DNA from 3 places in the Saccharopolyspora sp. NPDC002376 genome. Region 2 is predicted to be linked to each of the others. Evidence: riboswitches for the same ligand, from Rfam matches in the RefSeq annotation. Region 2 holds a riboswitch; each other region holds the start of a gene.
The links. Region 2 has a riboswitch for glycine ahead of gcvT (glycine cleavage system aminomethyltransferase GcvT). Riboswitches for the same ligand answer to the same signal wherever they lie in the genome.
Positions count from the first base shown of each region.

Region 1: another riboswitch for glycine. It lies ahead of gcvH (glycine cleavage system protein GcvH); the one in region 2 lies ahead of gcvT (glycine cleavage system aminomethyltransferase GcvT).
Region 3: another riboswitch for glycine. It lies ahead of gcvP (aminomethyl-transferring glycine dehydrogenase); the one in region 2 lies ahead of gcvT (glycine cleavage system aminomethyltransferase GcvT).

Region 1 covers NZ_JBSFBZ010000010.1:3,129-10,697, forward strand. Annotated here, with positions in the region: gene ACWCO2_RS09640 (PucR family transcriptional regulator) at 1-1,246, opposite strand, end outside; glycine riboswitch at 1,360-1,454, shown strand; glycine riboswitch at 1,455-1,552, shown strand; gene gcvH (glycine cleavage system protein GcvH) at 1,608-1,979, shown strand; gene ACWCO2_RS09650 (L-serine ammonia-lyase) at 2,006-3,358, shown strand; gene ACWCO2_RS09655 (DMT family transporter) at 3,406-3,723, opposite strand; gene ACWCO2_RS09660 (SDR family NAD(P)-dependent oxidoreductase) at 3,743-4,483, opposite strand; gene ACWCO2_RS09665 (TetR/AcrR family transcriptional regulator) at 4,622-5,233, shown strand; gene ACWCO2_RS09670 (DUF202 domain-containing protein) at 5,274-5,606, opposite strand; gene ACWCO2_RS09675 (YidH family protein) at 5,609-6,001, opposite strand; gene ACWCO2_RS09680 (SSI family serine proteinase inhibitor) at 6,076-6,486, opposite strand; gene ACWCO2_RS09685 (MFS transporter) at 6,773-7,569, shown strand, end outside.
Region 2 covers NZ_JBSFBZ010000008.1:25,388-32,956, forward strand. Annotated here, with positions in the region: gene ACWCO2_RS08330 (acyl-CoA dehydrogenase family protein) at 1-916, opposite strand, end outside; gene ACWCO2_RS08335 (TetR/AcrR family transcriptional regulator) at 1,018-1,644, shown strand; glycine riboswitch at 1,950-2,049, shown strand; glycine riboswitch at 2,050-2,148, shown strand; gene gcvT (glycine cleavage system aminomethyltransferase GcvT) at 2,266-3,369, shown strand; gene glyA (serine hydroxymethyltransferase) at 3,392-4,672, shown strand; gene ACWCO2_RS08350 (amino acid permease) at 4,954-6,336, shown strand; partial or broken gene ACWCO2_RS08355 (hypothetical protein) at 6,504-6,701, shown strand; gene ACWCO2_RS08360 (hypothetical protein) at 6,631-6,984, opposite strand; gene ACWCO2_RS08365 (LuxR C-terminal-related transcriptional regulator) at 7,062-7,569, opposite strand, start outside.
Region 3 covers NZ_JBSFBZ010000013.1:104,636-112,204, forward strand. Annotated here, with positions in the region: gene ACWCO2_RS12020 (CDP-alcohol phosphatidyltransferase family protein) at 1-327, shown strand, start outside; gene gcvH (glycine cleavage system protein GcvH) at 503-889, shown strand; gene garA (glycogen accumulation regulator GarA) at 1,007-1,465, shown strand; gene ACWCO2_RS12035 (bifunctional nuclease family protein) at 1,867-2,343, shown strand; gene ACWCO2_RS12040 (MerR family transcriptional regulator) at 2,617-3,186, shown strand; glycine riboswitch at 3,276-3,377, shown strand; gene gcvP (aminomethyl-transferring glycine dehydrogenase) at 3,552-6,437, shown strand; gene ACWCO2_RS12050 (HesB/YadR/YfhF-family protein) at 6,575-6,844, shown strand; gene ACWCO2_RS12055 (energy-coupling factor ABC transporter permease) at 6,997-7,569, shown strand, end outside.

The sequences.
Region 1 (7,569 bases), on a different contig from region 2:
AGTAGTCCTCGTAGACCGCGACCCGTTCCTGCAGCTTGCCGGTGCGCAGCAGGCTGACCAGCTCTTCGGCCTGCGACCGCGACTGGTGCAGGTCCGCCACCGCCACCGAGGTGCCCACCGCGATCAGCGGGCGCGGTGACATGTCGTGCGAGGCGAGCGCAGTGCGCAGCTCCAGCCAGCCGCCGCGGTCGCCGCGGTCCGGCACCACCGCGTAGAGCATCGTGCCGATCTCGGTGACCAGCGGCCGGCGGCCGATCCCGCGCGTGATCCACTCCCACAGCGCCAACCGGTGCCCTTCGGCGGGCCCGGCTGAGGCGGGCATCTCGATCGCGATCACCCGGTGTCGCTCGTTCGGGACGGCCAGTTCGTTGGCCGCGACCCGCCAGCCCTCGCCGCCGTCCAGCAGCAGCCGCACCTGCTCCGCGCTGCGCCGCCGCTCGGCGTCGGCCACCGCCCGCCAGCGCAGCAGCTGCAGCGCGACCAGGTGTGCGGTGTCGGCGAACGCCGTCGCACGCTCCTCGGAAACCTCCTCGGGCACCACCGCCCACATGGATCCGAGCAGCTCGCCGCCCATCCTGATCGGCACGACCAATCGGGGCAGCGTGCCGTCCTGCTGGGCGGGCACGAAGATCGCCGAACTGCCCTTGCTGAGCTTGCGGAAGGTGCCGTACGCCCGGAACTTGGCCAGCACGTCGTCCGGCTGCCTGCGCCCCATGATCGTCGAGACCCGCGCGGGATCGGTGAGGTCCTGCCGGGCCGAGTAGGCCAGCACCTGGGAGCGCGCGTCCTCGATCGTGACCGGCGCGTCCACCACGTCGGCCACCGCGTCGGCGAGCCGGAACAGATCGCCGACCCCGGGGCTGCGCGCGCCCGCCTCGTCGATGTCGGTCCCGGCCAGCGCCGCCCTGATCAGCCAGACCAGCTGGGCCCACGCGGTCTCCGACCGGACCTCGACCAGCGCGACCCCGGCCGCCTCGGCCGCGGCGACGATGCGCTCATCGGCGGAGACCGGCGGTTTCAGCAGCACCGCCGAAGCGCCCCGGTCGCCGCAGACGCGCACCAGTGACGCCGCCTGCTCGCGGTCCGCGACGGCCACGCCCAGCACGAGGTCGCCGTCGACGACGGTCAGGTGCTGGTCGGGTTCGGCGATGACCACGTCGCCGACGCACGCGGTCGATTCCGGGACGACCACCGAGCGCAGCAGGGTCGGGCCGACCCGTTCGACCAGTGCTCGGACGTCGAGCATCACCGGCCTCCTGGAGAAGCGGCCGCCTTGGCGGTCAGTTGGGGAGGGCATTGTGACACCAAGACAGGCACGTTTATCGTTGCTGAGCAGTCTGACAATCGCATACTGGCCGTCGACCCCGTGCGGGAGAGACCTCGTACCAGCTGCGAGGCGCCGAAGGAGCAAGACTCCCCACAAACTCTCAGGCACCCATGACCGTTCGGGCGAGGCAACTCTGGAAAGCGCGCGCCACCGCTGGCGCGCCACCCAAGGTGCAAGTCGCAGGTCTGCGGCGAAGCTCTCAGGTCCCGAAACAGAGGGGGAGGCCCAGCACATTTCCGGGCGCGCCCGCGCCCTCCGAGCAGCCTTGGAGCCTCCCACCATGTCCCTGCCGCAGAACCTGCGCTACACCGAAGAGCACGAGTGGATCGAGGACCGCGACGAGCTGGTCCGCATCGGCATCACCGACCACGCCGCCGAGGCGCTCGGCGACATCGTCTTCGTGCAGCTGCCGGAGGTCGGCGAGCAGATCGAGGCCGGGCAGACCTGCGGTGAGATGGAGTCCACCAAGTCCGTGAGCGACCTGTTCGCGCCGGTCACCGGCGAGGTCGTGGCGATCAACGAGTCCGTTGTGGATGATCCCGCGCTGGTCAACGCCGAGCCGTTCGCCGGCGGTTGGCTGCTGGAGGTGCGCGCCACCGGTACCGGTGCTGTGCTCACCGCGGAGCAGTACGCCGAACTGATCGGGCAGTAGGACCCGGGCAGCAGCGGAGGCGATCAATGGCGATCAGTGTCTTCGACCTGTTCTCAGTGGGCATCGGACCGTCCAGTTCGCACACCGTGGGACCGATGCGGGCGGCCAAGCGATTCGCGCGACGACTGCGCGACGCGGGCCGGTTGCCGCAGGTCACGCGGGTCAAGGCGGAGCTGTTCGGTTCGTTGGGGGCGACCGGCCACGGGCACGGCAGCCCGAAGGCGGTGCTGCTGGGCCTGGAGGGCCACAGCCCGGAGGTCGTCGATCCGGCCGCGGTGGCGGACCGGGTCGTCGAGATCGGCGAGACGGGGCGGCTGTGCCTCGACGGGACGCACGAGATCCGGTTCAGCTCGGACCGCGATCTGGTGATGCACCGCCGCAGGTCGCTGCCGGTGCACCCGAACGGCATGCGGTTCACCGCCTTCGCCGGGGACGCCGAGCTGGACAGCGCGGTGTACTACTCGGTGGGCGGTGGTTTCGTCGTCGACGAGGACGCGACCGGGTCCGACCGGATCAAACCGGACGAGACCGAGCTGCGGCTGCCATTCCGCACCGGCATGGAACTGCTCGAGCGCGCCGCGGAGTCCGGCCTGTCCATCAGCGGCGTCATGCTGGCCAACGAGCTGTCCTGGCGCGGCGAGGACGCCGTGCGCAAGGAACTGCTGGACATCTGGCACGTCATGCGGGAGTGCGTGGACAACGGCTGCCGCAACACCGGTGAACTCCCGGGCGGGCTGAAGGTCAAGCGGCGGGCGGCGGAGCTGGCCGCGCTGCTGACCGATCAGGACGACCCGCTGGAGTGGGTCACGCTCTTCGCGCTCGCGGTGAACGAGGAGAACGCGGCCGGTGGGCGAGTGGTGACGGCGCCGACCAACGGTGCGGCGGGCATCGTCCCGGCGGTGCTGCACTACTACACCCGGTTCGTACCCGGTGCGGACGACGACGGTGTGGTGCGGTTCCTGCTGGCAGCCGGGGCTGTCGGGGTGCTGTTCAAGGAGAACGCCTCGATCTCCGGGGCCGAGGTCGGGTGCCAGGGCGAGGTCGGTTCGGCGTGCTCCATGGCTGCGGCCGGGCTTGCCGAGGTGCTCGGCGGGACGCCGCGTCAGGTGGAGAACGCCGCCGAGATCGCGATGGAGCACAACCTCGGGCTCACCTGCGATCCCATCGGCGGTCTGGTGCAGATCCCGTGCATCGAGCGCAACGCGGTGGCCTCGGTCAAGGCGATCACGGCGGCGCGGATGGCGATGCGTGGTGACGGCAACCACTTCGTCTCGCTGGACAAGGTGATCAAGACGATGCGGGAGACCGGCCGGGACATGAAGGTCAAGTACAAGGAGACCGCCCGCGGCGGACTCGCGGTCAACGTCATCGAGTGCTGATTCGGTGCGGGCGGTGGCAGGGGTTCCCCCGTCCCCGCCCGCGCCGCTCAGGCTTCGACGAATTTGAGGCCGGCGATGCCAACCACGATCAACGTCAAGAACGCCAGGCGCGGCCACGTCACGGGTTCACCGAAGGTGAGCATGCCCACGACGGCGACGCCGACCGTGCCGATGCCGACCCAGATCGCGTAGGCGCTGCCGACCGGCAGGTGCTTCAACGCCAACGACAGCATCCCGAGGCTGATCATGGCGACCCCGATTCCCACGACCGCGGGCCACAGCCGGGTCATGCCTTCGGCGTGCTTCAACGCCAGCGACCAGACGATCTCGAGCAGCCCGGCGACGATGAGGATGACCCAGGGCATTCCGGTGTCCTCCCCGCTCTCAGGCGTTGGCGCCGGCGTCGACTGTGATCGAGGTGCCGGTGATGTTCCGTCCGGATTCGCCGGCCAGGTGCGAGACGGTGGCCGCGATGTCGGCGGGGGTCGAGTAGCGGCCGAGCGCGGTCAGCGCCCGTTCGGCGTCGGCGTCCGTCCCGTCGGCCGGGTTCATCTCGGTGTCCGTGGAGCCGGGGTGGACGACGTTGGCCGTGATGCCATGCAGGCCCAGGTCGCGGGCGAGGCCCTTGGTGAAGCCGATCAACGCGGACTTGCTCAGCGAGTACAGGCTCAGACCGGGGCCGGGAACCCGTTCGGCCAGATTGCTCCCGATGTTGATGATCCGCCCGCCCTCGGGCAGGTGCTCGACAGCAGCCCGCACGGCTACGAACACCGCGCGCACGTGGACGGAGACGGTTTCGTCGAACTGCTCGAGGGTCAGCTCGTCGATCGGCGCGCAGGTGAAGATCCCGGCGTTGTTGACCAGGACGTCCAGTCGGCCGAACTCGTCGACCGTCTGCCGCACCGCTCGTGCCACCGCGTCGACATCGGAGGCCGGGGCGGCGATCGCCAGGCCTCGGCGGCCGGTCTCCTCGATCTTCCCGACGACGGCGTCGGCCCGATCGGCAGCGGTGTTGTAGGTGATCGCGACGTCGGCGCCGTCGGTGGCCAGTCGTTCGGCGATACCGGCGCCGATCCCGCGCCCGCCGCCGGTCACCAGTGCAACCTTGCCCGTTAGAGACCCCATGAGCACCTCATATTTCTGTATCGAACGATATATAAATGGCTAGCACGGGTTATCCTGGGTGTCAACGAGGTGGGAGCTGCGGCGTCGGCCGGAACCGGGTCGGCGATGATGACCGCTCCGAGATCAGAGGAGTGTGAGATGCCGCCGCCAGGTCGACCGCGCAGTTTCGACCGCGAAACCGCGCTGCATGCCGCGATGGAGCTGTTCTGGGAGAGGGGTTACGAGGCGACGGCGCTGAGCGACCTCACCGCGGCGATGGGCATCAGCTCACCGAGCCTCTACGCGGCCTTCGGCTCCAAGGAGGGCCTGTTCCGCGAGACGATCGCGCTCTACAACAGCGCCGACGAAGCCGTGGGCGAACATTCGCTCCAGAAGCACCCGACCGCGCGCCAGGCGATCGAAGCCATGCTGCGCGACAACGCCGACGCCTACGTGGACCCCAGCACGCCGAGGGGCTGCATGGTCGTGCTCTCGGCGACCAACTGCGGCCCGGACAACCAGCGAGTCCAGGAATTCCTGGCCGAGTGCCGCAAGGACGACTACCGGGCGGTGCACGCACGACTGGAACTCGCGGTCGCCGAAGGCGACGTACCGGCCGGTGCGGACATCGCGGCGATCGCCTCGTTCTACCTGACTGTGCTGCAAGGTTTGTCGATCCAGGCTTGCGACGGCTGCTCCCGCGAAACCGCGCACGCGATCATCGACTGCGCGATGTCGGCGTGGCCCGGCCTGGTCGGCGCATCGCAGTAGTGCCCGGAGTTTTCGGGATCGTCCACACTGGAGCGTTTGGTCAGGCGAACAGCACGTAAGCCAAGCCCGAGCAGCCCGCCAGCCCAGCCAGCGCGGTCATCGCGGCCGGTAGTGCGCCGCCGGGGAGCGGGATGCGGGCGTGCAGGCGTTGCTCGCTGGTGAGATGGCGGCGCCAAACCAGCCAGGTGATCGCGAGCCCGAGCGGCAACGTCAGCACGGTGAAGATCAGCGCGGTCAGGACGTTCTCGTGCGCCAGGAGGCGCAGCAGCACCAGCGTCCCCACGATGAACGCGAGTGTCGTCCGCAACCACGCGAGGGTGGTGCGTTCGATCTGCAAGCCCGGATCCCACGGGCTGTCGGGCCGGTCCGCCACGATCAGATCCCGGTGACGAACAGCAGGACGCAGGCGGTCACGCCGATCACGCCGAGCCCGTACCCGAGCACCGGTGCCAAGCGCGGAGCGGGCAGCGGACGTCCCTGCCGCAGGGCGCGTTCGGTGGACATCCACCGCGCGAAAGCCGTTGCGCTGCAAAGCACACCGGCGAGCAGCAGCATCACCGCCAGCGCGGTCCGGAGTGGATTCGGATGCTCGGTGACCACGTTGAGCGCCTCGATCCCGACCCCGCCGGCCATCAGCGCCAGCGCGGTGCGGATCCAGGCCAGGAAGGTGCGCTCGTTGGCGAGGGTGAACCGGGGATCCGGTTCGTCACCCTGCTCGTAGAGCTGCTTGGGCCAGCGCGGATCGCCAGCTTCCGAATCGGTCGCCATGCGCTCACCGTAACCTGCGTGCGGAGCGTGACTACGGCGTCGGGCCCCGCTAACCACGGGGCCCGACGCGTACGTCAGAAGGCGAACACCTTGCCCGTTGATGCCTCCGCGACGCACTGGTTCGAGTACGTCTTCTCGAACGTCACCGGTCGTCCTTGCCAGGTGCCGCGCGCGCTGAAGGTCACCGGCTGGTAGTTCAGGTTGCAGACCGCTTGGCCTGCGGTCAGCTGGTTCAGGTCGCCGTTGACCGCCTCGAGCGTCTGGCACGCCGAGCCGGCGTTCGGGTGCGAGCCGCCCACCGGATGACAGCTCAGCACCGTGGATCGCGGGGTTTCGCCGCGGTTCTGGCCGCTGACGGTGAGGTTCAGCATGCTCCCGTTCACGTCCGCCGCGGGTTCCGCGTTGGCCAGTGCCGGGACGAGCGCAGTGCCCGCAAGGGCCACTGCGGTGAGGAAGATGCGGCCGGTCAGCCGTGTGTCAACCATCTCGTCGATCCTCCTGGGTTTGGAGAGACATTCCGCTTCTCTTTATCGCCGCGGCCTTTCGAAGTGCGGCACCAAGCGCACCTGGACCACCGGAAAGGGGTTCGCCCGGCCAGGGTTGCTGCACGAACCGTCACAGAACGGAAGACGTCGACGAGACCCAGCATCGCTCGTCCGAGCGGCGGTGCGCGAAAAGGTGGTGGACCTTTCGATGATCGCTGCGCCATCGTGAGGCGCGAACCCCGCGGCGATCGCTCCCGGGGCGCTTTCGCGAGGGACAGGAGACGAGATGGCATCGGCACCCGCGGGTTCGGACCGCGTCGCGGTGCGCAAGGCCGCGTTCGCGAGCGCGGTGGGCAACACGATCGAGCTCTACGACTTCCTGATCTACGGCACTGCGGCGGCCGTGGTGTTCAACAAGCTGTTCTTCCCCTCCGGCGACCCGTGGGTGGGCGCGCTGCTGGCGTTCGCCACGTTCGGCGCCGGGTTCCTCGCCCGACCGCTGGGCGCCGCGGTCATCGGGCACTTCGGCGATCTGGTGGGCCGCAAGCGGATGCTGGTGATCACGTTGAGCGTGACGGGCGTGTGCACCGCGCTGATCGGTCTGCTGCCCACCTACCAGCAGGTCGGGGTGTGGGCGCCGCTGCTGCTCGTGACGCTGCGCCTGGTGCAGGGCTTCTTCCTCGGCGGCGAGCAGGGCGGCGCGGTGCTGATGGCGGTGGAGCACGCGCCGCCGAACCGTCAGGGCTGGTACGGCGGGTGGACCTTCCTGGGCTCGCCGACCGGGATGTTCCTGGCCACCGGTGCCTTCGCCGGGGCCACCGCCATCTCCGGCGACGAATTCCTCACCTGGGGCTGGCGGGTGCCGTTCCTGGTCAGCCTGGTGCTGGTCGGGGTGGGTCTGTACGTGCGGCTGCGGCTGGCCGAGAGCCCGGAGTTCGCGAAGATCCGTCAGCGCGGCGAGCGGGCCAGGATGCCGGTCGCGGAGGCGTTCTCGAACTCCTGGCGGCAGATCCTGCTGTCGGCCGGGGTGAACCTGGGCTTCAACACGTTCATCTTCATCCTGACCACGTTCCTGCTGACCTA
Region 2 (7,569 bases):
CCGCCTGCAGCACCAGCCAGCGCAGTGCCTCGATCTCCACCGCCGAGTCCGCCACCATCCACTGGATCGCCTGGCGCTCGGCGATCGGCTTGCCGAAGGTCTCGCGCTGCTTGGCGTAGTCCATGCCCATCTCGACCAGCCGCTCGCAGGAGCCCAGCGCTCGCGCGGGCAGCATGTAGCGGCCGTGGCCGATCCACTGCATGGCGAGCTTGAAGCCGTGCCCGACCTCGCCGAGGACGTTGCCCTCAGGAACTCGCACGTTGTCGAAGACCAGCGCGGCCGGCTGGCGCTCCCACGGGCCCATGATGTCGATCGGCTCGGACTTCCAACCCATGTCGCGGTCGACCAGGAAGCAGGTGACGCCGCCGTTGGCGCCCTTCTCCTTGTCGGTGACGGCGAAGACCATCACGAAGTCGGCGTCGATGCCGCCGGTGATGAACGTCTTCTCACCGTTGATCACCCACTCGGCGCCGTCCTTGACCGCCGTGGTCCGCAGGTCCTTGGCGTCCGACCCGGCGCCGGGCTCGGTGATCGCGAAGCAGGACTTGCGGGTGCCCTCGATGGTCGGCAGCAGGTAGCGCTGCTTCTGCTCCTCGTTGGCGTAGTAGAGGATGTTGTCGGCGTAGCCGCCGAACCGGAACGGCACGTAGGTGCGGCCGAGTTCGATCTCGATCAGCGCGGACATCACCGCTGACAGGCCCATTCCGCCGTACTCCTCGGGCGTCTGCACGCCCCAGAACCCGGCTTCCTTCGCCTTCTGCTGCAGCTCGTGCTGCTCGTCCTTGGTCAGGCCGCGCTCGCCGGCCCGCTCGCGGCGCAGCACCTCCGGCTCCAGCGGCGCCAGCTCGCGCTGGACGAAGTTGCGCACCCAGTCCCTGATGTCGCGTTCGGTGTCGGAGAGCGAGAAGTCGACCATTGCCGGATCCTTTCCTGCGGCCATCTAACTAACGTTGTTAGTTTTATGGCAGCCTAAGACGGCCCCGGCGAGCGCCGCAAGAGATCCGACTAGGAGAAGACGTGCCCAGACCGACCACTCCCCGGCTGTCGCCGGAACGCATCCGCCGCGTCGGACTGGAGATCATCGACGCCGATGGCCTGGAAGCGCTGTCCATGCGCCGCCTCGCCGAACGCCTCGGAGTGCGCGCGGCCTCGCTGTACAACCACGTCGCGACCAAGGAAGAACTGCTGCACGAGATCGCCGAAGACGTGATGGGCTCGGTGGACGTCTCGGACTTCGAGCAGGACTGGACGACCGGCCTGCGCAGCTGGGCCCGCTCCTACCGCGCGGCGCTGGCGGCCCACCCCAACCTGGTGCCGTTCCTGGCCTACGGCCCGGCCCGCCGCGAGAACGCCCTGCGCCGAGCCGATGCGGTGCACGGCGGCCTGACCAGCGCGGGCTGGCCGCAGCGCTACGCCACGATGATCGGCGCCTCGACGAAGTACCTGGTGGTGGGCTCGGCGATGGGCTCGTTCAGCGGCGGCTTCCCGGACGACGCGGACCTCTACGGCGACCGCTTCCCCCACCTGAACAAGGCACACCTGCTCCGCGAACACGCAGCGGAAATCGACGCAGCCAGCTTCGAACTAGCCCTCGAAGCCCTCATCGACGGCCTGCAGAAGCAGTACCGAGAACTCACCGGCTAACGCTTGGGAGTCACTCATCGACTCCTTCCGGCGGAGGCACCGGGCCAAAGTCCCCTTCGATCGGACCACTCAAGCGCTTGACCAGTTCCGGGTCGGTATAGATGAGCGCCGTTGCCTTCCACTCGTGACGTCACCTTGATCGACTAACTCCGCGACGCTCTTGGGATCCCGCTGCTTCACTCCACTGGACCTCACGCTCTTTCAGAACTCCACAGCAAGTCGGCACGAGATCACTCATCCTTCCGGTTGACGTGGGTCACTGGTGGTTCGTAGCGTCCTTGACGCAGAACCGAATAGCGCGCCTACGACGTCGTGCGGGAGAGACTCCGGCCCTTCTCGGGACCGGGGCGCCGAAGGAGCAACACTCCCCAGCAAACTCTCAGGCACCGGCACCGCACGACACCAGGCGATCACGGAGAAAAGCAGAAGCATGCACTTCTCGCCCACGGTGCAAGCCACCTCCCGAGGTGGCGAAACTCTCAGGCCAATGACTCCGGGGAGACCGCCCGACCAGCGCAGCCCGCGCAGGTCGGGGTCGAGGTGTCCCCGATAAGGTTGGGCGCAGTGAGCTGACCGGCCCTCGACTGCCGACCGGCGCCCACCAGGAGGAGTCCCACCACCATGTCGTCGCCACGACAGACGCCCTTGCACCACGTGCACGAGGAACTCGGCGCCAACCTCACCGAGTTCGCCGGCTGGCAGATGCCGCTGCGCTACTCCGGTGACATCGCCGAGCACAACGCGGTGCGCACCGCGGCCGGCCTGTTCGACCTGAGCCACATGGGCGAGATCCGGATCAGCGGCCCGGAAGCCGCGGCCGCGCTGGACCACGCGCTGGTCGCCAACGCCTCCAGCATCACGCCCGGCCGCGCGCGCTACACCATGATCTGCAACGCGCAGGGCGGTGTGCTGGACGACCTGATCGTCTACCGCCTCGCCGAGCAGGAGTTCCTGGTGGTGGCCAACGCCGCGAACGCCGCCGTGGTCTCCGCCGAGCTGACCGAGCGGATCAGCGGGTTCGACGCCCAGCACGAGGACGTCTCCGATGACTACGCGCTGATCGCGATCCAGGGCCCGAACGCCGTCGCGATCCTCGCGCCGCTGACCGAGACCGACCTCTCCGGCGTCAAGTACTACGCGGGCTACCCGGCCCAGGTCGCGGGCAAGGACGTGCTGCTGGCGCGCACCGGCTACACCGGCGAGGACGGCTTCGAGCTGTTCACCGCGCCCGGCGACGCCGAGGCCGTGTGGCAGGCGCTGACCGAGTCGGGCGCGGAGCACGGGCTGCAGCCCGCCGGGCTGTCCTGCCGCGACACGCTGCGCCTGGAAGCCGGCATGCCGCTGTACGGCAACGAGCTGTCCGCCGAGCTCACGCCGTTCCACGCCAACCTCGGCCGGGTGGTCAAGCTCGACAAGACCGTCGACTTCGTCGGCAAGGAAGCGCTGGCCGCCGTCGCGGAGAAGCCCACCGAGCGCACCCTGGTCGGGCTCAGCACCGACCAGCGCCGCGCGCCCCGGCACGGCTACCGCGTGCTGGACGCCGACGGCGCCGAGATCGGCGTGGTCACCAGCGGCGCCCCGTCCCCGACCTTGGGCCACCCGATCGGGATGGCCTACGTGGACCGCGAGCACAGCGAACCCGGCACCCAGCTGCAGGTAGACATCCGCGGCAAAGCAGTCGCGGTGCAGGTCGTCGAGCTGCCGTTCTACCGCCGCAACGCCTGAGAGAAACACAGGAGGCAACACCATGTCGACACCGGACCTGTTCAACGACCAGCTGGCCGCGGTGGACCCCGAGGTTGCGGCGGCGGTCGGCGCCGAGCTCAACCGCCAGCAGACCACGCTCGAGATGATCGCCTCGGAGAACTTCGCGCCCCAGGCCGTGCTCGAAGCGCAGGGCTCGGTGCTGACCAACAAGTACGCGGAGGGCTACCCTGGCCGCCGCTACTACGGCGGCTGCGAGCACGTCGACGTCATCGAGCGGCTGGCCATCGAGCGGATCAAGGAGCTCTTCGGCGCTTCTTACGCCAACGTGCAGCCGCACTCCGGCGCACAGGCCAACGCGGCGGCGATGTTCGCGCTGCTCAAGCCGGGCGACACCATCATGGGTCTGGACCTGGCGCACGGCGGCCACCTGACCCACGGGATGCGGATCAACTTCTCCGGCAAGCTCTACAACGTGGTGCCCTACCACGTGCGCGAGGACGACCACCGCGTCGACATGGACGAGGTCGCCCGGTTGGCGCGGGAGAACAAGCCGCAGCTGATCGTCGCCGGTTGGTCGGCCTACCCGCGGCAGCTGGACTTCAAGCGGTTCCGGGAGATCGCCGACGAGGTCGGTGCCTACCTGATGGTGGACATGGCGCACTTCGCCGGTCTGGTCGCCGCGGGCCTGCACCCGAACCCGGTGCCGCACGCCCACGTCGTCACCACCACCACGCACAAGACCCTGGGCGGTCCGCGCGGTGGCGTGATCCTGTCCTCCGACGAGGAGTTCACCAAGAAGTTCAACTCCGCGGTGTTCCCCGGTCAGCAGGGCGGGCCGCTGGAGCACGTGATCGCGGGCAAGGCGGTCGCGTTCAAGGTCGCCGCTGGTGAGGAGTTCAAGGACCGGCAGCGCCGCACGATCGAGGGCGCGCAGATCCTGGCCGAACGGCTGCTGGCCGACGACGCCAAGGCGGCCGGGGTGCAGCTGGTCTCCGGCGGCACCGACGTGCACCTGGTGCTGGTCGACCTGCGCAACTCCGAGCTGGACGGTCAGCAGGCCGAGGACCGGCTGCACGAGATCGGCATCACCGTCAACCGCAACGCGGTGCCCAACGACCCGCGCCCGCCGATGGTGACCTCGGGTCTGCGCATCGGCACCCCGGCGCTGGCCACCCGCGGCTTCGGCAAGGAGGAGTTCACCGAGGTCGCCGACGTGATCGCCGAGGCGCTCAGGCCGGGCTTCGACGAGTCCACCAGCACGAAGCTGCGGGCCCGCGTCGAGGCGCTGGCCGCGAAGCACCCGCTGTACCCGAACCTCTGACGGTTCCGGCACTCAACGGCCGGCGCACGCAAATCCGATTTGCGCGCGCCGGCCGTTTTTTTCTGAATTTTCTCTTCCTCGAGCTCCGGTATCCAATCGATCTCTCCCCCCCGAAGAGGGCCGGTCTCAACTGCTCCGAATCCCTTGCGGGCACCGATCGGATGCCGGATTATCTGCGCAGTTCCAGCGAAACACGCTGACGGGCACCGTGTTGCGGGAGGCGGCCCACGTGGTTCCGCCGCACCGAAAACCCGCACCGCTTCTTGGAGGAGTCCACTTCGATGAGCCAACCAGCCACCGAGGAGTATCGGAAGGATCTGAGCAACCGGCACATCAACATGATCGCCATCGGCGGAGCGATCGGCGTCGGGTTGTTCCTCGGTTCCGGAAAGGCGCTGCACCAGGTCGGCCCCGGCCTGATCCTGATCTACGCGATCGCCGGCGTGATGATCTTCTTCGTCATGCGGGCGCTCGGCGAGCTGCTGATGTACCGCCCGGTGAGCGGTTCCTTCGCCGAGTACGCGGGTGAGTTCGTCGGGCCGTGGGCGCGGTTCGCGGTCGGCTGGGGCTACTGGCTGGTCTGGATCGTCACCGGCATGGCCGAGATCACCGCGGTCGGCAAGTACTTCCTGTTCTGGTTCCCGGACGTGCCGCAGTGGATCCCGGCGCTGGGCGCGCTGATCGTGCTCAGCGCGGTGAACCTGATCGCGGTGAAGCTGTTCGGCGAGTTCGAGTTCTGGTTCGCGCTGATCAAGGTGCTGGCCATCCTGGGCCTCATCGTGCTGGCCGCGGCGATCCTGGTGTTCGGCTTCAGCGACCTGGGCCCGACCGCCTCGCTGAGCAACATCTGGAACAGCGGCGGGCTGTTCCCCAACGGCCTGGCGTCCTCGCTGCTGGCGTTCCAGATCGTCATGTTCGCCTTCGTCGGCGTGGAGATGGTCGGCCAGACCGCCAGCGAGAGCAAGGATCCGCAGAAGGTGCTGCCTCGGGCCATCAACTCGGTGATGTGGCGGATCCTGATCTTCTACGTCGGCGCGCTGATCGCGCTCACCGCGCTGGTGCCGTGGTTCCAGTTCCCCACCGACATCAGCCCGTTCGTGCACGCCTTCACCCTGATCGGCATCCCCGCCGCCGCGGGCGTGGTCAACTTCGTGGTCACCACGGCGGCCCTGTCGTCGTGCAACAGCGGCATCTACTCCACCGGCCGGATGCTGCGCACGCTGTCCGAGGACGGCCAGGCCCCACGCGCCGTCGGCCAGCTCAGCGGCCGGGCGGTGCCCGCGCGGGCGATCGCCGTGACGTTCTGCGCGATGCTGATCGGTGTGGTGCTCAACTACTTCGTTCCGGAGCAGGCGTTCACCTACATCACCAGCGCCAGCACCGCCGGTGCGATCTTCACCTGGGGGATGATCGTGATCGCCCACCTGGGCTACCGCCGCAAGGTGGCCCGTGGTGAGCTCCCGTCCGGGCCGTTCCGGATGCCGTTCGCCCCGTGGTCGAACTACGTGGTCCTGGCGTTCCTGGCGTTCGTCGTGGTGCTGCTGGCCTTCGACGAGGAGACCCGCATCGCCCTGTACATCACGCCGATCCTGGCCATCGCCATCGGCGTGGGTTACGTCGCGGTGCGCAAGCGCAGCTCGGAACCCGCTCAGGTGCAGAAGTAACCGAGCACTGCCACCTCGGGTGGGCGCAATTTCTCGCGAAATTGCGCCCACCCGAAATTCATTCGAAACAGCTCGCGCGTCGGGACGGATTTCGGCAACGGGGCGCGGTCGATCTTGTAGCAGTACAACGTTGTTGGGGCCGTTCCGGCTCCGCCAGGCTCGGTGGCATGGCGATCTCGCTGGACGTGCTGGTCGCCAAGTCGCTCGACCGCGGTGCGCCAACGGTCGCCGCTGCCGGACGGGTCAGGCGGCACTTCTTCGGTCGCCGGGTGAAGCTCAACACGATCATCAACGTCAAGAGCGGGATGTGCCCGGAGGACTGCAACTACTGCTCGCAGCGCCTGGGGTCCACTTCGAACATCCTGGCCACTCGCTCCAGACGATCTCGTCACCGTCGCGGCTGACGCGGACGAAGACCGCACCGCAGCAGCCCCACGTGCACTCGGCTTCGGCGAGCATCACCTCGCGCGGCTCGTCTTCGGGCAGTAGCGGGCTGTCCGGCCCCAGCAGAATCTCGGGATCAAGCCTCGGCCCCTCGCCGAACTCCGGTCCGATCAGGTCCTGATCGTCGACCAGGAGCTTGGTCTCCACGAGGTTCCAGGCGGACTCCTCGGGCAGGATCACCGAAATGCTCAGACTGCTTGACACATCACCAAGCTAAGCAAGACCTCCACGTGATTTCCACCGCTCCACGCGTTGCGATGTCCGGCGATTACTCGTGGATATTAATCGTGAGAAGTAGCCGGTCCGGACTTCAAGTAGTGCAGGACCGCGAGAACTCGGCGGCTGTAGCCGGTGGTCCGGGGCAGGTCGAGCTTGTCGAAGATCGCGTTCGCGTGCTTCTCCACCGCGCTCTGAGAGATGTGCAGGTTCGCCGCGATCCCCGCGTTGGTCCGTCCCTGGGCCATCTCGTCCAGGACGTCTCGTTCGCGGGGCGTCAGTGCCGCCAGCGGGTCGCGGGCGCTGGTGGACAGCAGACGACGGACCACCTCCGGGTCGAAGGCAACACCGCCCTCGGCCAGCCGCTGCAGGGCGTCGAGGAACTCGTCGATCTGCACCACCCGGTCCTTGAGCAGGTAACCGACGCGCGCCGAATCACCGGTCAGCAGCTCGACCGCGTAGCGCTTCTCGACGTACTGCGAGAGGACCAGCACGCCGACTTCCGGGAACCGGCGCCGGATCTCCAGCGCAGCGCGCAGGCCGTCATCGGTGTGGGTGGGCGGCATCCGCACG
Region 3 (7,569 bases), on a different contig from region 2:
TTCGTGCTGCGGGATGTCGTGCCTTGGTGGGTCGCCGCCGCGCTGGTGTTGCGGGACGTGGTGCTGACGTTGTGCCTGCCAGTGCTGCGCTGGCACGGCTACGAGCCGCCCGAAGTGCACTACCTCGGCAAGGCCGCGACGTTCTGCCTGATGTACGCGTTCCCGCTGTTGTTGCTGGTGCAGGAGGAATTCCCGCTGTCCGAAGTGGTGCGTCCGATCGCCTACGCCTTCACCTTCTGGGGCGGCGCGCTGTACCTGTGGGCCGGAATCCTCTACCTGGGCCAGGTCGTGGCCGCGGTGCGCCAAGCGCGCTCCAGAACGGCCTGAGATCCCCGCATGCGCTGGACGGCTGACGTCGATTCTGCCGACAGCGCACTCCTCCCACGCCGCCGCGAGCCGTCTTGCGGGCGGTGCCGCGCGCTGCATACGCTCGCCGAGCCGATCACGCCCACAGCGCGCGATCGGTGAGCCAAGTAGCAGCGGACGAGGAAGGCGGGACCACGTGGCGGCCCCGGACGAGATCAAGTACACCGAAGAGCACGAGTGGATCCAGCGCACCGGCGAGGACACCGTGCGCATCGGGATCACCGACTACGCCCAGCAGCAGCTCGGCGACGTGGTGTTCGTGCAGCTGCCGGACGTGGGGCAGAAGGTCGCCGTCGGGGACTCCATGGGCGAGGTGGAGTCGACCAAGAGCGTCTCGGACATCTACGCCCCCGTCACCGGTGAGGTGGCCGCGCGCAACGACGAGCTCGAGGACCAACCGGAGTTGGTCAACTCGGCCCCGCAGGGTGACGGCTGGATGGTCGAGATCAAGCTCGCCGATCCGGACCAACTGGCCGGTCTGCTCGACGCCGAGGCCTATCAAAAGGTGATCGACCAGGCATGATCATCGATCTGTCGGGGTCGACGACGAGAATGTCGGGAGTCCCGCGTCCCACGCCTGTCCAGGCACGGTACGTTGGGTACCTACTTGGCACGATCTATCCGCGTGGAGGAGACTCAGGTGAGCCAGAACAGCGGCTACGGCGACGTTCCGCCAGAACAGTCACCGGAGACCACCTCGGTCTTCAGGCCTTTCCTCTCGGAGCAGGAAAGCCCCGAGAGCCCGGCCCCGGAGCCCGCCGCCGCGTCCGGGGTCGACGCACTGCCCGCAGGGTCCGCACTGCTGGTGGTCAAGCGCGGTCCCAATGCGGGTTCGCGGTTCCTCCTGGACCGCGAGACCACCAGCGCGGGACGGCACCCGGACAGCGACATCTTCCTCGATGACGTCACGGTTTCCCGCCGACACGCAGAGTTCCGGCGCGAGGGCAACGACTTCGTGGTGGTCGACGTCGGCAGCCTCAACGGCACCTACGTCAACCGGGAACCGGTGGACACCTCGGTGCTCGCCAACGGTGACGAGGTGCAGATCGGCAAGTTCCGGTTGGTCTTCCTGACCGGGCCGATCGACGGCGGCCGCTGAGCCGCCGGATTCGACTTTCGACCCGCCAGCGGGGCGGCGCCGCACCGGCGTCGCCCCGCTGGCGCGTCGCGGTATTTGCGCGATCGGGGTCGATGGCATCCGCGGCGGGGAATTTCTCGACGCCGCAACCGGTTTTCCCGTTGCAGCGGCTTCATTTCCAGCGGTCCCGCGGGACCGCAGCGGTGTATCGTGCTGGTAATGCTCGATGACGAGCTCAGCCAGCGGTTCGGACCCGGCGTTCGGATCAGGTGCCCGAGCGGGCAAGCCGCGACAGCGGTGGTCGACCAGGCCGCCGGAGGGATTGGGCGTAGCCGCCGTATCGCGGGTAGCGTCGGAGGCGTCGGTGCGCGATCCTCGACGGGGATGTCACGCTTCGGCGCGCTGGAGGAGGCGATGTGACGATGAGCAGCGAGATGCGCGTCGTCGGCGTGCGAGTGGAACTACCAGCCAACCAGCCGATCCTGTTGTTGCGCGAGGCGAACGGCGAGCGCTACCTGCCGATCTGGATCGGCTCGGTCGAAGCGACGGCCATCGCGCTCGAGCAGCAGGGCGTGCGACCGCAACGACCGCTGACCCACGACCTGCTCAAGGACGTCATCGGCGCCCTGGGGCGCGATCTGGAGCAGGTGCGGATCACCGATCTGCAGGAAGGCACCTTCTTCGCCGAGCTGGTGTTCGACGGGGACGTGCGGGTTTCGGCGCGGCCGAGCGACTCGGTTGCCCTGGCGTTGCGCATCGGGGTGCCGATCCACGCCGACGAGTCGGTGCTGGACGAGGCCGGGCTGATCATCCCGGACGAGCAGGAGGACGAGGTGGAGAAGTTCCGCGAGTTCCTCGACTCCGTGTCTCCCGAGGACTTCCGCGGCGCGGACACCTGAGGCGTCGCAGACCCGAGATCTGACATCCGGCCCCCGCTTGCAGTTGCAGGCGGGGGCCGGGTCGTCCCGGCGCCCGCGCGTCGCGTTGACCTCCTCGCGAGGCAGGCATACCGTCGGGTTACGCGAAATCGCCCTGGTGTGATTCAGCGGGTGAACCGCCGATGCGGCGGTGCTGCGCCGCTGGCTGTCGGCGGGGTGTTCGCGGCCCTGATCGCAATCGATTCGGGCGCTGGTGATCGTCGTCGGCGACAAGCCGGACGAGGGGAGGCAGGCGTGGTCGAGGAAGCGTCCAACGGGGATGCTGCCGCGGAGCAGGGTGGGCTGTTCCCAGACGCCTCGCTGCCGGACGAACTGGTCGGCTACCGGGGCCCGGCCGCCTGCCAGATCGCCGGCATCACTTACCGCCAGTTGGACTACTGGGCGCGCACCAAGCTGGTCGGCCCGTCCATACGCGGTGCGGCCGGTTCCGGCTCGCAACGGCTGTACTCGTTCAAGGACATCCTGGTGCTCAAGGTGGTCAAGCGCCTGCTGGACACAGGGGTGTCGCTGCACAACATCCGGGTCGCGGTGGAGCACCTGCGCAACCGCGGCGTCGAGGACCTGGCGCGGCTGACGTTGTTCAGCGACGGGACGACGGTCTACGAGTGCACCTCTGCCGAGGAGGTGGTCGACCTGCTGCAAGGTGGTCAGGGCGTGTTCGGCATCGCCGTCAGCGGTGCGATGCGCGAGATCAGCGGCACCATCCACGAGTTCCCGGCCGAGCGGGCCGACGGCGGCGAGATGGTGCAGGCGGCGGACGAGCTGTCCCGCCGTCGCCGGGACCGCCAGGCCGAGACCGGCTGACCAGCCCTGGCCGTGATCGAAAGACTGTGCCGCAGCTCGCATCAGAGGTCCGCGCGGGCCACCTGATCGGGTAGGCTGCGACACATCGCCGACCCCGTGCGGGAGAGTCCGGCCCGGCCTAGCCGCGGTCGGCGCCGAAGGAGCAAAACCTCCCCGACAACCTCTCAGGCCACCTGGACCGCACGGGCGAGATACCTCTGGAAAGAGGTGGTGCCATTCGCTGGCACCACCCGCCGACGGTGCAAGCCCGGTCCCCGGGTGAAGCTCTCAGGCGTTCGCTTCGCGGACGGTGACAGAGGGGGAGAGCAGCGCAGTCCTGGCTGTACTGCCGCCCCTGTGTTCGCCGCGATGATTGAGGTTTGGCGATGTCCGACGTGACCCACGACCGCATTCCCCTGGCCGCTCTGGAGCACGGCACGCCGTTCTCCGACCGGCACGTCGGGCCGTCCCCGGCCGAACTGGCCCGCATGCTCGACGTGATCGGCGTCGGTTCGCTGGAGGAACTGGGCCGCAGCGCGGTGCCGGACGCGATCCGCGAGGACGACCTGCGCTTGGCGCTGCCCCAGCCGGCCACCGAGACCGCTGCGCTTGCCGAGCTGCGCGACCTCGCGCGCCGCTGTCACCCGCACACCGAGATGATCGGGCTCGGTTACTACGGCACCACGACCCCGCCGGTCATCCTGCGCAACGTGTTGGAGAACCCGGCCTGGTACACCGCGTACACGCCGTACCAGCCGGAGATCTCACAGGGCCGGCTCGAGGCGCTGCTGAACTTCCAGACGATGGTGGCCGACCTGGCCGGGGTGCCGGTGGCCAACGCGTCCATGCTGGACGAGGCGACCGCCGCGGCCGAGGGCATGACGCTCGTGCGCCGCGCCGGCAAGTCCAAGTCGCCGCGCTTCCTGGTCGACTCCGACACGCTGCCGCAGACCATCGCGGTCATCCAGACCCGCGCCGAGCCGCTGGGCATCGAGGTCGTCGTCGCCGACCTGTCGGCAGGGCTGCCCGAGGACGAGTTCTTCGGCGCGCTGCTGTCCTACCCGGGTGCTTCGGGTTCGGTGCGCGACCACGAGCGGATCATCGCCGAGGCGCACGAGCGCGGGGCGAAGGTCGTGGTGGCGTCCGATCTGCTGGCCCTGACGCTGCTGCGCGCGCCCGGTGAGATCGGTGCGGACGTGGTCGTCGGCAGCACCCAGCGATTCGGCGTGCCGATGGGCTTCGGTGGTCCGCACGCCGGATTCATGGCCGTGGCCAAGGGATTCGAGCGGCAGCTGCCCGGCCGACTGGTCGGTGTGAGCGTCGACGCCGACGGCAACAAGGCCTACCGCCTGGCGTTGCAGACCCGGGAGCAGCACATCCGCCGCGAGAAGGCGACCAGCAACATCTGCACCGCGCAGGTCCTGCTGGCCGTGGTGGCGTCGATGTACGCCGTCTACCACGGTCCGGCCGGGCTGAAGGCGATCGCTACCCGCGCGCACCGGATGGCGTCCGTGCTGGCCGAGCAGCTGCGGCGCGGCGGCGTCGAGGTGCTGCACCAGGACTTCTTCGACACGATCGTCGCGAAGGTGCCGGGGCGGGCCGATGAGGTCGTGTCCGCGGCGCGGCGCGGCGGCATCAACCTGCGGCGCATCGACGTCGACCGGGTGGGCATCAGCTGCGACGAGACCACCACGCGCGCCAACCTGGCGACGGTGTGGCAGGCCTTCGGCATCGACGGCGTGGACGTCGACGAGCTGGACGCGCAGACCTCCGACGCGCTTCCGCTGGCGCTGCTGCGCACCTCCGAGTACATGACGCACCCGGTGTTCCACAGCCACCACTCCGAGACCTCGCTGCTGCGCTACCTGCGGCGGCTGTCGGACAAGGACGTCGCGCTGGACCGCAGCATGATCCCGCTGGGGTCGTGCACGATGAAACTCAACGCGACCGCCGAGATGGAGCCGATCACCTGGCCGGAGTTCGGTTCGCTGCACCCGTTCGCGCCCGCGCAAGACGCCGAGGGTCTGCTGTCGCTGGTCAAGGACCTGGAGACCTGGCTGGCCGAGGTCACCGGTTACGACGCGGTGAGCCTGCAGCCCAACGCCGGTAGCCAGGGTGAGTTCGCCGGTCTGCTGGCCATCCGCGCCTACCACCGCAGCCGCGGTGCGGCCGACCGGGACTTGTGCCTGATCCCGGCCAGCGCGCACGGCACCAACGCCGCCAGCGCGGTGATGGCCGGGATGCGCGTGATCGTGGTGCGCTGCGACGAGCAGGGCAACATCCAGCTGGACCACCTGCGCGAGCTGGTCGCCGAGCACGCCGACGACCTCGCCGCGATCATGATCACCTACCCGTCCACGCACGGCGTCTACGAGGACACCGTGCGCGAGGTGTGCGGTCTCGTGCACGACGCCGGCGGCCAGGTCTACGTCGACGGCGCGAACCTCAACGCGCTGATCGGCCTGGCCCGGATGGGCAAGTTCGGCTCCGACGTCTCGCACCTGAACCTGCACAAGACGTTCTGCATCCCGCACGGCGGCGGTGGCCCGGGCGTCGGCCCGATCGGCGTGCGGGAGCACCTGTCGCCGTTCCTGCCGAACCACCCGCTGCAGCCGGCGGCCGGTCCGGAGACCGGGGTGGGCCCGATCAGCGCGGCGCCGTGGGGCAGCGCCTCGATCCTGCCGATCTCGTGGGCCTACGTGCGGATGATGGGTGCCGACGGGCTGCGGCGCGCGACGCTGACCGCGGTCGCGGCGGCCAACTACGTGGCGCGGCGGCTCAACAACTACTTCCCGGTGCTCTACACCGGCAAGGGCGGCTTCGTCGCCCACGAGTGCATCCTGGACCTGCGCGAGATCAGCAAGACCAGCGGCATCAGTGTGGACGACGTGGCCAAGCGGCTGGCCGACTACGGCATCCACGCGCCGACCATGTCGTTCCCGGTGGCCGGGACGCTGATGGTGGAGCCGACCGAGAGCGAGAACCTGGCCGAGCTGGACCGCTTCTGCGAGGCCATGATCGCGATCCGCGCGGAGATCGACAAGGTCGTCGCCGGGCAGTGGCCGGCCGAGGACAACCCGCTGGTCGGTGCCCCGCACACGGCCGAGTGCCTGGCCAAGGACTGGGACCACGCCTACTCCCGCGAGGAGGCGGCCTATCCGCTGGGTACGGACGTGGCGAAGGTGTGGCCGCCGGTCCGCCGCATCGACGGCGCCCGAGGCGACCGCAACCTGGTCTGCTCCTGCCCTCCGCTGGACGCCTACCAGTCCTGATCGCCTGCCGGCCCCCGCTCGATGTGGGCGGGGGCCGTCGGGTGACACGCGGGGGTTGGCCCGGTTTGCGCGCCCTGCGGGACGGATGACACGGTGGCTCCTTCACCTGACCGGCTCCGACAAGGGAGTTGAGCATCATGCTCACCATCAGTGAGAGCGCCGCCGAGGTCATCAAGCTCGTCCTCGTCGGTGGTGACTCTCAAGAAGGCTCCGGGTTGCGCATCGCGCCGGCCGGGGACGGATTGCAGGCGTCGATCGCCGAGGCGCCCCAGGAGGGCGACGAGGTGATCGAGACCTCCGGGGTCCGGGTGTTCCTCGAACAGCAGGTCGCCACCCTGCTCGGGGACAAGACGCTGGATGCCGAAAGGGACGCCAACGGCGAACTGGCGCTGGCAGTCAGAGACTGATCCGAAGGACTTGCGGACGACCCGGGTGCTTTTGCCCGGGTCGTCTGTTTTTGCTTGCGAGAATGCGATCAGCACCTCTTGCCAAAGTCTGGTGACAGCACCTCGCGGGCAACTACCCTCCATAGGCAGTTGGATGTGCGGGAGGGTGCGAGATGCGGACCGAGACGCTCGCGATGCACATGAGCGACGGGTTGCTGAGCGCGCCGACGGCGGTGCTGTTCGCCGCTGTCGCGGTGGCGGGGTTGTCCCTGGCGCTGGTCAAGGCGCGCGGTGACCTCGACGATCGGACTGCGCCGATGGCCGGTCTGGTGGCCGCGTTCGTGTTCGCTGCGCAGATGATCAACTTCCCGGTGCTGCCGGGCGTGAGCGGGCACTTGCTGGGCGGTGCGCTGGCGGCGATCCTGGCCGGGCCGTGGGTGGGCGCGCTGTGCGTGGCCATCGTGCTGGTGGTGCAGGCGCTGCTGTTCGCCGACGGCGGGCTGACCATGCTCGGCGCGAACATCACCAACATGGCCTTGATCGGCACCGCGGTCGGCTATTTCGTCGCGCTGGCCTTGCGCCGCGTGGCCACTCGCAGCAGGGGCGGGTTGCTGGTGACCGCGTTCGTCGCGGCTTGGGTGAACACCGTTGCCGCGTCCGGAGGTTTCGTCCTGGAGTACGCCATCGGTGGCGCGGCCGGTTACGGCACCGGTACCGCTGCGATCGCCGTGGTCGGTGTGCACTGC